DNA from 2 places in the Eubacterium sp. AB3007 genome. Region 1 is predicted to be linked to the other one. Evidence: riboswitches for the same ligand, from Rfam matches in the RefSeq annotation. Region 1 holds a riboswitch; the other holds the start of a gene.
The links. Region 1 has a riboswitch for cobalamin ahead of P156_RS0108955 (hypothetical protein). Riboswitches for the same ligand answer to the same signal wherever they lie in the genome.

Region 1 (5,159 bases):
GCAGGAGGGGGACTTCGGCACCGTGGTGGATGTGCTGGATCCGGACAGCGGAGAGCTGGGCGACCTGAAGGGGATGCTGGGACCCAATGGCACGGAGCTGACGGAGGAGCAGCAGGTGGTGTTCGACAAGTTCGCCCTGATGCTCCGGGATTTTGACTATGAGATCACCGGTGAGCGGGTGGATGGCGACACGGCGGAAGTGGATGTGGCCATCACCACGTACGACTATCAGGGCATGCTGAAGAAGATCCTGAGCAAGATGTCCGGCAAGGCCATCAGCATGGCCATGTCTTATGACAGCAAGGATGCACTGGTGGAGGACCTGAAGGAAGACTTTGTCGAGCGGCTGGGGCCGGCTCTGGACAAAGCAAAGAAACAGGGGAAGGACAAGAGGACAGACGTGACGGTATCGCTGACAAAGGACGGAGATACCTGGAAGATCGATGAGCTGAACGATTCCACGGTGAACGCGCTGACCGGCGGCCTCATGTACGAGGTGGCAGGACTGGCGGATCTGCTGAATCTGTAAAGAAAAGAGAGTGGGGAGGCGCCCGGGCAAGGGCCTCGTCCAGGGAAAGGCAGGGGGAAACATGGCTGCAAAGAAACACAACGCAACACGATGGGTCATGGTGCTTGACCCGAATCGATTTGATATCTACGGGGCGTATCTGGAAGCGCGGAATTTCTCCGTGACGCTGCCGCAGGCGCAGGAGATGGGACGGGACGATATCGTCTACATCGCAGTGCTGGGCGGCGAGGGACTGCTTCGGTACAAGTGTCTGGTCACCGCGGTCCACACACAGGAGAGCGAGGTGGACCTGGAGTTTCTGTACCGGTATGACAGGGTGGAGATCAGCCTGAAGGAGCTGGTAGAGGCGGGGCTTCCCAGGGGGAAGGCGTTGTCCCGGATCTCCGGCAAGGTGCAGAACACCGTGGAGCGCTGGGAGTCGGTGGACAAAACCATGGCCAGTGTCAGCGGGCAGGTGGCACCGGATCTTCCCAGGGACCACTGGTCGCTGGATCGGCCGGCGCTGTTGGAGTACGGCTGGGAAATCACGACCGATCGCTGTGTGACGCTCTACACCGAGGAGTCCTTCCTGCTGGAGGAGGATGCGCTGATGCCGGAAGAGGTGGAGCCTTTCTTTGGGGTGAAGGAACAGAATTACGGAGTGATCCGGCAGATCTGGATCCTTTGCGAGGATCAGCTCTATAGCGCGGAGATAGCCCGTGAGAAGAAGCGCGCCCGTATCACCTGGGGGGAGGAACTGGCGGTGGCGCTGGCTGAACGTTATAACGAGTTCGGCCCCTGTGAGAACGCCAAATTCTATATCATGCCACGGCCCATGCTGGAGCACATCCTCGGCGGGAGGCCGCTGCCGAATGAGGATGTATACTATATGGTGATCGACGGGGAGTGACCGCCGGGGTCTGTTTCGGCACAAAAAAAAGAATGATCACCATTCTTATTGAACAAAAAAGGGAAGTACCGACATGTTCTGATTTTGTCCAAAGCCTTATATGTGAACCCCTCACTACTTCCGAGGGGGAATACCTTCCACTTTGACACAAATCCTTGACTTCTACGATAGCCTGGACCAGACAACACATCGGTACTTCATCTTATTCCGTTTTCTCTCTTCACAGTCTTAGGACTCACCCTCCTTCTCTCTCCACATCCTCTCGGATGTAGCTTATTCGCAAGCGATCTCTAAACTCATATACCTTCATCTATGTTCGCCCTGATGTCAATGGATCTGCATCATGTGGCGCTGTTTACTCTATCGCTTTATCTGGCTAAATAATACATCGAATTTTCAGAAAAGTCAAGCGTTTTTCGGCAGATATATTGTATACTTTCGATGGCGCAGCAAAAGCTTTGTGCCCGCCGCCGTATGATTGACGTTGCTTCAGATTCCAACTATAATGAAAATAAGGCTTGTATTGAAGGAGGAAGGCTTTGGCTGAGAGAGAAAGAGAAGAAGGGTCGGCGGTGCGTACCCTGCGGTTCGCGGGCGCATTCACCGCTTGGGTCATCGGCAGCGGGTTTGCAACGGGTCAGGAGATCCTGCAATTCGTCACCAGCTATGGATACCAGAGTTTCCTGGTGTTGCTGGTGCTGCTGATCGGCTTCACGGTCATGGGGTTTACCCTGACCACCGTGGCGTTTGACCACCGGGCCATTACGACTGAATGCGTTGGGGCGCCGGATGCCGGGACTACCCAGGGCGGCCAGGCGCGTGGGGCTGCCTTCCGCCACTACCATTACTTCTGTGGTAGGCGGCTGGGAGCGGCTTACAACTGGGTCGTGCCTTGCGTGCAGGTGATCCCATTCAGCATCCTGCTTTCCGGAGCCGGGGCGACGCTGGAGGAGTATTATGGTCTTCCACACACTGCCGGCGTGCTGATCATGGCGGCGCTGGTGCTGCTCACGTACTTCGGGGGGTTTGAGAGGCTCACCAGCGTGGTGGCATTGATCGGTCCGGTGATCATCTTGTTCACGCTGGTGGTGGGTACGGTGACCATCCTGCGGGACTATGGGAACTTTGGCGATGTGGCGCAGTGGCAGGGGGCGCTAGCCGGGAAACAGAACACCAACTGGTGGCTTGCCAGCGCGATCCTCTACGTGTCCCTGAACTTTGTGTGCGGCAGTGTGTACTACACGGAGCTGGGAATGTCGGCCCGGTCCCGGCGCGAAGTATACCTGGGTACAGGCCTGGGGGTGCTGGCCCTGGTAGCCATCGTCGCCATCACCAGTACGGCGATCCTGCTGAATGCGGGAAACGTGGCAGCGCTGGATATTCCTACGCTCTACCTCGCCGTGCGGATCTCGCCGGTGCTTGGTGCGTTCTTCTCCGTGACGCTGGCGCTGGGGATCTACTCCTCCGCGGCGACAGCACTCTTTGTCATCGTGAAGACGGTGTCCGGCAATGTAGCTGTGGTTGCTGCCCACAGGAACCTGACTGCGGTGATCGCCACCGTCATTGCGACCACCATCGGGATCTTCAACTTCGGCAACCTTATCAGCGTATTCTATCCGCTGATGGGACTCATGGGGATCGTGTTTACTGCCTGCGTGTTCTGGCGCTGTGCACAAAGCCTTGCTTGCGCGGCCGGCCGCCACGGGTTGCCTGAAATTCCCCGTTGAATCCGAAACTGATCAGGTGTATACTGGATATGTAGTTGAATAGTCATGCTCTATCATGGCCTCGCAGGCGTATGGCGGCGGGGCTGAGGGAACCGGGTGGGAATCCCGGGCATATCACGGTGCTGTGAGTATAGGAGTCGCTTCCCATGGCGAAAGCCGGTCATTGGGGAAACCTGAGAAGGCGGGAGGCGGTGTGGGCTGAGGAAGGCCCGGCTGTACGAGCCAGAAGACCTATGATGGGAGATGGGTTTGAAAGATACGAGAAATAACGGTCGTAGCAGTGTTGCTGCGGCTTTTTTTCATTCTCTCGGAGGTAGAGCGGTGAAGGTAAGAAAGGAGTCCCAATGAACGTTAACTGGTTTAAGAATCCCGACAATGTAGTCTATGCCACCTGCGAGCAGTTTGCCGACAACTTTGGGAAGGAGACAGGCATCCCCGACCTGAAGAAGAAACTGGAGGCTTTTCATAATGACCCGGAGGCTACCGAGGAGAACCTGAAGGGCATGAAACGCACCTACCTGAAGCTGCTGGTCCCAAACAAGGTGTTCGACGAGAAGATCGACATGGGAGACAGCGTGTGGGTGTACATGGGAGAGAACTACGAGGCGTACTGCATCTACTGGCCGGAGGAGTAAGGCGTGATGTGAAAACGCGTCAGAAGTTTTGTCACGCCTGGAATTTCCTTCGTTTTGTTGGGGTGGTCCATTCTGAAGGAATGGCAAAAAAATATTCTTTGGAAGAAAAATCCTAATATTTGGAATATCCGAGCGGTTGGATTCCTTCAGATTACCTGAAACAAGCCATCTGAAGGAATATTTTTTTTGCTTTCCTTCAGAATACCCGAATTGAATTCTCCCAAGGAAAATGTTGAAGTGTGAGAAGGCAAGGGTTTGTTTTCTATCCACCGGTTTCCAGGAGAGGACTGCAGTCGGGTGGATTAGACTTGTCTACACTCTGGAACTGCCTCATTTTGAGACAGCACCTTTTTCGTGGAGGAAATCTACTTGCTGATATAGACTTTGCAGACCAGATTTGATACAATAAACGAATAGACTATAAGTAAACGAGGTGAGTATATTGACTGGTGCAGAAGCTATGGTGAAATGCCTGGAGGCAGAAGGGATCACCACCATCTACGGGTATCCGGGAGTGGCGATCGCGCCGTTCTACGACGGGCTCTATGATTCTTCGATCGAGCATGTACTGGTTAGGGAAGAACAGTCAGCGGGACACGCGGCCAGCGGATGGGCCAGGGTCTCCCGCAAGCCGGCGGTCTGTGTGACGACATCCGGTCCCGGGGCGACCAACCTGATCACGGCTCTGGCCACCTGCTATGCGGACAGTATTCCGGTGGTAGCCATCACGGGACAGGTTTCCAGCGATCTTCTGGGAAGGGATGTGTTCCAGGAAGCCGATATCACAGGCGCTACGGAGTCTTTCACCAAGTACCGTTACCTGGTGAAGAACGTGAACGACATCCCGCGTATCTTTAAGGAGGCATTCTATATCGCCTCCACTGGCAGGAAGGGACCAGTGCTGATCGATGTGCCCATCGACATCCAGATGGCGCCCCTGAAGAGGGAGTTCAACTACGAGGAGATCGAGGTGAGTATCCGCGGGTACAAGCCCCCCGGAAACAAGGGCAACAAACAGCAGATGCGGAAGGTCATCGCGGCCATCAACAAAGCCACCCGTCCACTGCTTTGTGCAGGAGGCGGCGTCATCCTGGGGGATGGCGAGGAGCAGGTGAGGGCTTTCTGTGAGAAATACAGCATCCCGCTGGTGCACACCATGATGGGGATGGGCGTGATGCCGAAGAAGCATCCGCTCTATTTCGGCATGCTGGGAAACAACGGCAAGCCATACGCGAACAAGGCGGTGGTAAACAGCGACCTGCTGATCATCGTGGGGGCGCGTATTGCGGATCGGGCAGTGGCCAAGCCCGGTAATCTGGAGCGCCAGGCGAAGATCATCCACATCGACATCGATACGGCGGAGATCGGCAAGCGGCTGG
Region 2 (5,159 bases), 190 kb from region 1:
TTCTTCCCATCGAAGGAGATCCCCCCATCCTCTGCCTGAGCATCCAGGATATCATCCAGGTACTCCCGCTCATTTTTCAGATCATAACCAACATAGTTGGCAGAGATCAGCGCGTAGATCTCCGCATTAATCCCCTGAGCACAGACCTTGTCATAGTCATCTACCGGCGCCATCAGGTCGTACCCTTCCACATCTTCCGGATCCGCTCCCAGGGTCTCCACCGCTATGGATACCCGCTCATAGGCAGTGTACCGGTCCTCGCTGAGGACACCACCGGTGTTCTTCACCAGGAGCCGGACATTGTCATAGTAGTCATCATAATCCTCGTCGGTGAGAGCATCCGCGTTTGCTTTGTCGCAGCCGAAGATGAGCCAAGCCGAACTCTCCTCCGACGCATCAAGCGTTCCCACCTCATCTACGGTATAGCTGCAGGCCTTCTGCAACACATCGTTCAGATCGTCTCCATTCAGATCAGACGAGTTGCCGCACCCGGCCAGACAAAGCACAATCAGCACTGCCAATGCCCATGCGGCAGCCCGCAGGATTCTCTTACTGTGTCTCATTGTAATACCACCTTTTAATTAGATTTACCTTACCAGTATATAACATACCCACCGAAAACACAACGGAAGCAATATTATCGCTGTTTTCGGGAGAGTTTCGGAAGGTCCTCGAGAGGCGTACTACACTTTTCTAAGAAACAGGATTTTTTGTAGTAGGTTTTACTGCTCACCTGCTACAAAAACTCCGCTTCTTGCGTTTTTTGTAGCACTCACAATCTCATCTTCTGTAAATATAAGGAAAAAATGTATATTAATTGCTCGTTTATCAGGAACTTTTTCTACATTTTTCTGGGAATCACTGGATTCTGTAGAATAATGTACTACAGAATCGCCACCGCTCCATGTTTTTGTAGTAGGTCATGCTCCAAACCTACTACAAAAAACGAGCATTCGGCCATTTTGTAGCAGAACCACCGATCAGACGCGAAATCAACCGCCCCGGGACACTCGATCTCCGGGGCAGCATTCTCTTCAACAGATCAATTAACATAGATCACATGGTGACCTTGACTTTCTTACCAGCGTTCTTCTTGGTGAAGATCTTCTTGTATTTCTTCACGTACTTCTTGTTGGTCTTTTTCTTGCCCACCTGGACCTTGACGGTCTTGATAGCAGACCCTTTCAGGGCACCCTTGATCCTCTTCTTCTTCAGTTTCTTGGTTTTGACTGTAAGAGTCGTCAGATTCTTGTACTGGCTGAATGTGCCCTTCTTGATCTTCTTGACCTTCTTGTCGAGCACAAAACTGGTGACGCTGTCCGCAGATCCGCCTGCCTTCTTCACCGCTTCAGCAACTGTCTTGGCATCCACGGTCTTGGCCTTGACTGTGACGGTTGGAACTTTCTTTGGTGCCGGAGTGGATGGCTTGACCGGGGTCTTGTCTTTCTCTTCAACAGTGATCACGCATGCGGGCGCAATGGTCGGCGCATCCAAAAGCGCGGGATAGTAAGCCTCGTACTGGCTTACATAATTATTAATATACACCAAGTTATATGCGGCCTGTTCTTCTTCAGAAAGGTCACTCCAATACGAGAAATCTATTTCTTTGATTTCATCCTGCGGATACGGTCCATCTCCATAACTCTTTTCGGTATAAAGCACGAACGAATCATAAGTAGACCAATCCATTCTGCTTGCATACTTTTTGCCATCTATTTCACCAGCGGGAATCGTGTACACAGATACAGTGGCACTCTTAACTTTGCCTTTAGCGGATACGATATACGTTCCAGGCTTGTCGAAGGAAACGGTGCAGTTCCCTTCAGCGTCTGTCTTGGCACCGGTATCAACAAACTGTCCATCTTTGTAATATCCAACGGACATATCCTTGATCGGGGAGTCCTTCAAATCATCGGGCATATACGCCATCCCCAGATGTCCTTTGATCTTGAGATTGATTGCTTCACCTGTCTTCGCCTTGACTGTCCCTTCATTGTCAAACGTTGTAAACCAGTCCGAGTAAATGGAGGTATCAGAAAGAATTCCCGTTACTAGATAGTCACCGTCTGAAACTGTGTCATGCTTTACATCGTTTTTAATTCCCTGCCCATTAATATAGAACAGATAAGAACCTCCCTGTACGCCCCAGACTTTTTTTACCATGCCTGAGCCAGGATCGTATCCATCTTCGGAATTATACTCCTTGTGCATTGCAACTAGAGCCTCGTCATAAGAGAAGTCCCCGCTTGCATCCAGATCTTTGACCGTGACTTCCTTCCAAGCCATCATGCTTCCATCCTTGGCCTTTGCCAGTTCACCCGCATTACTCACAGTCATGAACACGGTGATATCAGAGGCTGCATCTGCGAATGCAAATGCTGGCATGAACACCACTGTAATCGCCAGTGAAAGCAACACAGTTGTCACTCTTTTCAGCAACATGTTCTGTTTCATCAACTTTCTCCTTTCTCTTCACACCGCTCTATCTGGCTCACCCGAGGAAAAAAAACGGTCGTAGCAAGACTGCTACGACCGTTAATTCTCGTATCCCCAACCACACTCCAAACAAGTGTGCATTATCTCTCATCATAGGTCTTCTGGCTTACACAGCTGTAGTATGACATCTAGCACCTGCCCTGGTTTTGTGCACGTGCTTACGCCATTACTTCCACACCGTCCCTCGCCTTCTCAGATTCCCCCAATGACCGGCTTTCGCCATGAAGGACGACTCCTGTGCTCACAGCACCGTTGTATGCCCGGGAATCCCACCCGGTTCCCTCACCCCTGCCGCCATACGCCGCAGAGTCATGATAGAGCATTATTAAACTATAGGTTCATTATAATCTCTGTCGCAGTCGATTGCAAGTACTCTCCCCAAAAACGTCCAGGAATACATCCATTATCGATTATGTTTCTCAGGGGGAAAAATGAGACTGCTGCTCTGAAGCAGCAGTCTCGCACATGGATAACTCATATGTGTCCGATCACATCGTGACCATCACTTTCTTTCCGGCTTTCTTCTTGGTGAAGATCTTCTTATATTTCTTTACATACTTCTTGTTGACCTTCTTCTTGCCGATCTGAACCTTGACGGTCTTGATAGCAGACCCTTTCAGGGCACCCTTGATCCTCTTCTTCTTCAGTTTCTTGGTTTTGACTGTAAGAGTCGTCAGATTCTTGTACTGGCTGAATGTGCCCTTCTTGATCTTCTTAACCTTCTTACCGAGGACGATTGTCTTAATAGAAGCACTATCTCCCTTCGCCTTCTTCACGGCGTTGGCAACGACCTTCTTGTTTACGGTCTTGACATTGACCGTGATGGTGCTGATCTTCTTGACAGCTGGAACAGACGATTTCGCTGGTTTCTTATCTGCCGGGAGCACGGTAACCTTGCAGTGTGGGAGCACGATCGGAACAGGAACATCCTCAACTTGCTTCGGATTCTGCCAGTCGGTGTAATCCGTGTACGCTCCATTCACCATGCCGGAGGCTGTCACATCATAGGTGCCCGCTTTCTTGAACACCAGTTTCACCTTGCCGTCCTTGCTCATATTGGAGCCTTTGATAGCAGTCAGATTCCCGTCCTTGTCATACTGAGAGGCCAGGACTTCTTCCCCATCGTACTTCTTGACAGCACCGAGCGGGTGCGACCAACCGATCCCTTCGATCTGAAGCCAGAACGCCTCTCCCTCTTTCACGGTCTTCTTTGTCTCAGTGAAGTGCGTGTAGAGATCCGAGTAGTTCGTCTCGTCGAGGTATTTGTACAGAGCCACCTGATCACCATCATCCAATGCAGTCGCAAAAGCACCGCCGGTCATGGTCAGATCCTCATTGATCAGGTAGGAGATGTTAAGTGTAGAAACCTTGAACAGCTTACCGAAGTATCCGGAATTGCTGATCTCGATATAGTCCTTGACATCTTCTTTCGTGAAGGCACCGCCGTATTTCATCTCGTGGATAGTGTAGACCACATCCGCAAAGGTGACCTTCCCTGCATTTCCGGCATCGATATCTCTGGTCTCGCCGTATTTCTCCGCGGCGTTACTCCAGACTACGATTTCCTGCGGCACAAAGTCGAACTTGTTCGCTTTCTCAAAATTACTTACACTGACCTGAATCTCCTCGCTGATGGGGTTCTGCGCCAGCTTTGCTTCATTGACAGCCTTCTCCAGTTCTGCGGCGGCCTGTTTCTTTGCCTTGTCAGTAGCCTCACTGTTATCAAGTACTGCCTTCGCATCCGTGATCGCCTGCTGCAGCTTTTCCTTTGTTCCGGCCGGATACTCTCCCTCGCCTTCTCCTTCAACCATGTCTTCGATCATTTTGCTTGCGTCATTGATCACCTCGCTAAGGATCTCAGCATTGGACTTGGAGCCCTTCACGGTCAGATCGACAGATGCCTTCTGGCGATAGAGTTTAGCGAACAAAGCACTCTTTTCCGGATCATCTTTATATTTCTTGTAATATTTTCCGAAGATCTTGTGGGTCAGATAACTCTCTATCGTGACATCCGTATCACGCTCTGGCGTCGTTAGCAATCTCGGGAATCCGCTCTGGATCACAGAGGTATTGCTGGAATGGAACCTGGTATACGCTTCGTCGTTGCTTCCATCCGGATCTTCCACATAGGTGTCGGCAGATACGCCGGTACCAGTCGTATTCTTGGATTCGTAGGCAAAGACCGCATTACCGTCTTCGTCCAGATTCACCTCCTGGAAGTCATGCAGATCCTTGGTGATCTCGTCTTTGTCCGTGTTCTCACCCTTGATACCATCCCAGTAGGCTTCCACGGCTTTGGTCATTAGCGCATTGGCCTGATCCAGTTCCTCCTGCTCCAGCGGAAGGACGTTCACCGTTGCGAGATCTTTCTCCACGAACAGGTTCGGATTGTCCTTGGAGACCATTCTGACCTTCAGGGTGGTGGACTTCGCCGCTTCACCAGGAAGCGGGCGGTAAACGTTACCCCGATATCCGTCCACCTTGATCAGGTCCTCATCCCCAGAAGAGTAGACAAATCTATACTTGTTATAGTCTTTCACGCCGGTATTCTTCGGCGTCGGCATCTGGATGTCGTTGACAACAGCATCGGTATCCAGCTTCTTGTTCGTAATGCTGTCCTTCAGCTTGGCTGCTGTCAACGGCTCCAAGCTCTCGTTCATTTC

Region 2: another riboswitch for cobalamin. It lies ahead of P156_RS0109855 (hypothetical protein); the one in region 1 lies ahead of P156_RS0108955 (hypothetical protein).

Annotation. Positions count from the first base shown of each region.
Region 1 covers NZ_JIAD01000001.1:1,886,728-1,891,886, forward strand. Annotated here, with positions in the region: gene P156_RS0108935 (hypothetical protein) at 1-529, shown strand, start outside; gene P156_RS0108940 (hypothetical protein) at 591-1,418, shown strand; gene P156_RS12280 (hypothetical protein) at 1,958-3,145, shown strand; cobalamin riboswitch at 3,182-3,399, shown strand; gene P156_RS0108955 (hypothetical protein) at 3,490-3,780, shown strand; gene ilvB (biosynthetic-type acetolactate synthase large subunit) at 4,223-5,159, shown strand, end outside.
Region 2 covers NZ_JIAD01000001.1:2,073,218-2,078,376, reverse strand. Annotated here, with positions in the region: gene P156_RS0109860 (hypothetical protein) at 1-563, opposite strand, end outside; gene P156_RS0109855 (hypothetical protein) at 1,057-2,454, opposite strand; cobalamin riboswitch at 2,570-2,828, opposite strand; gene P156_RS12385 (immunoglobulin-like domain-containing protein) at 2,985-5,159, opposite strand, start outside.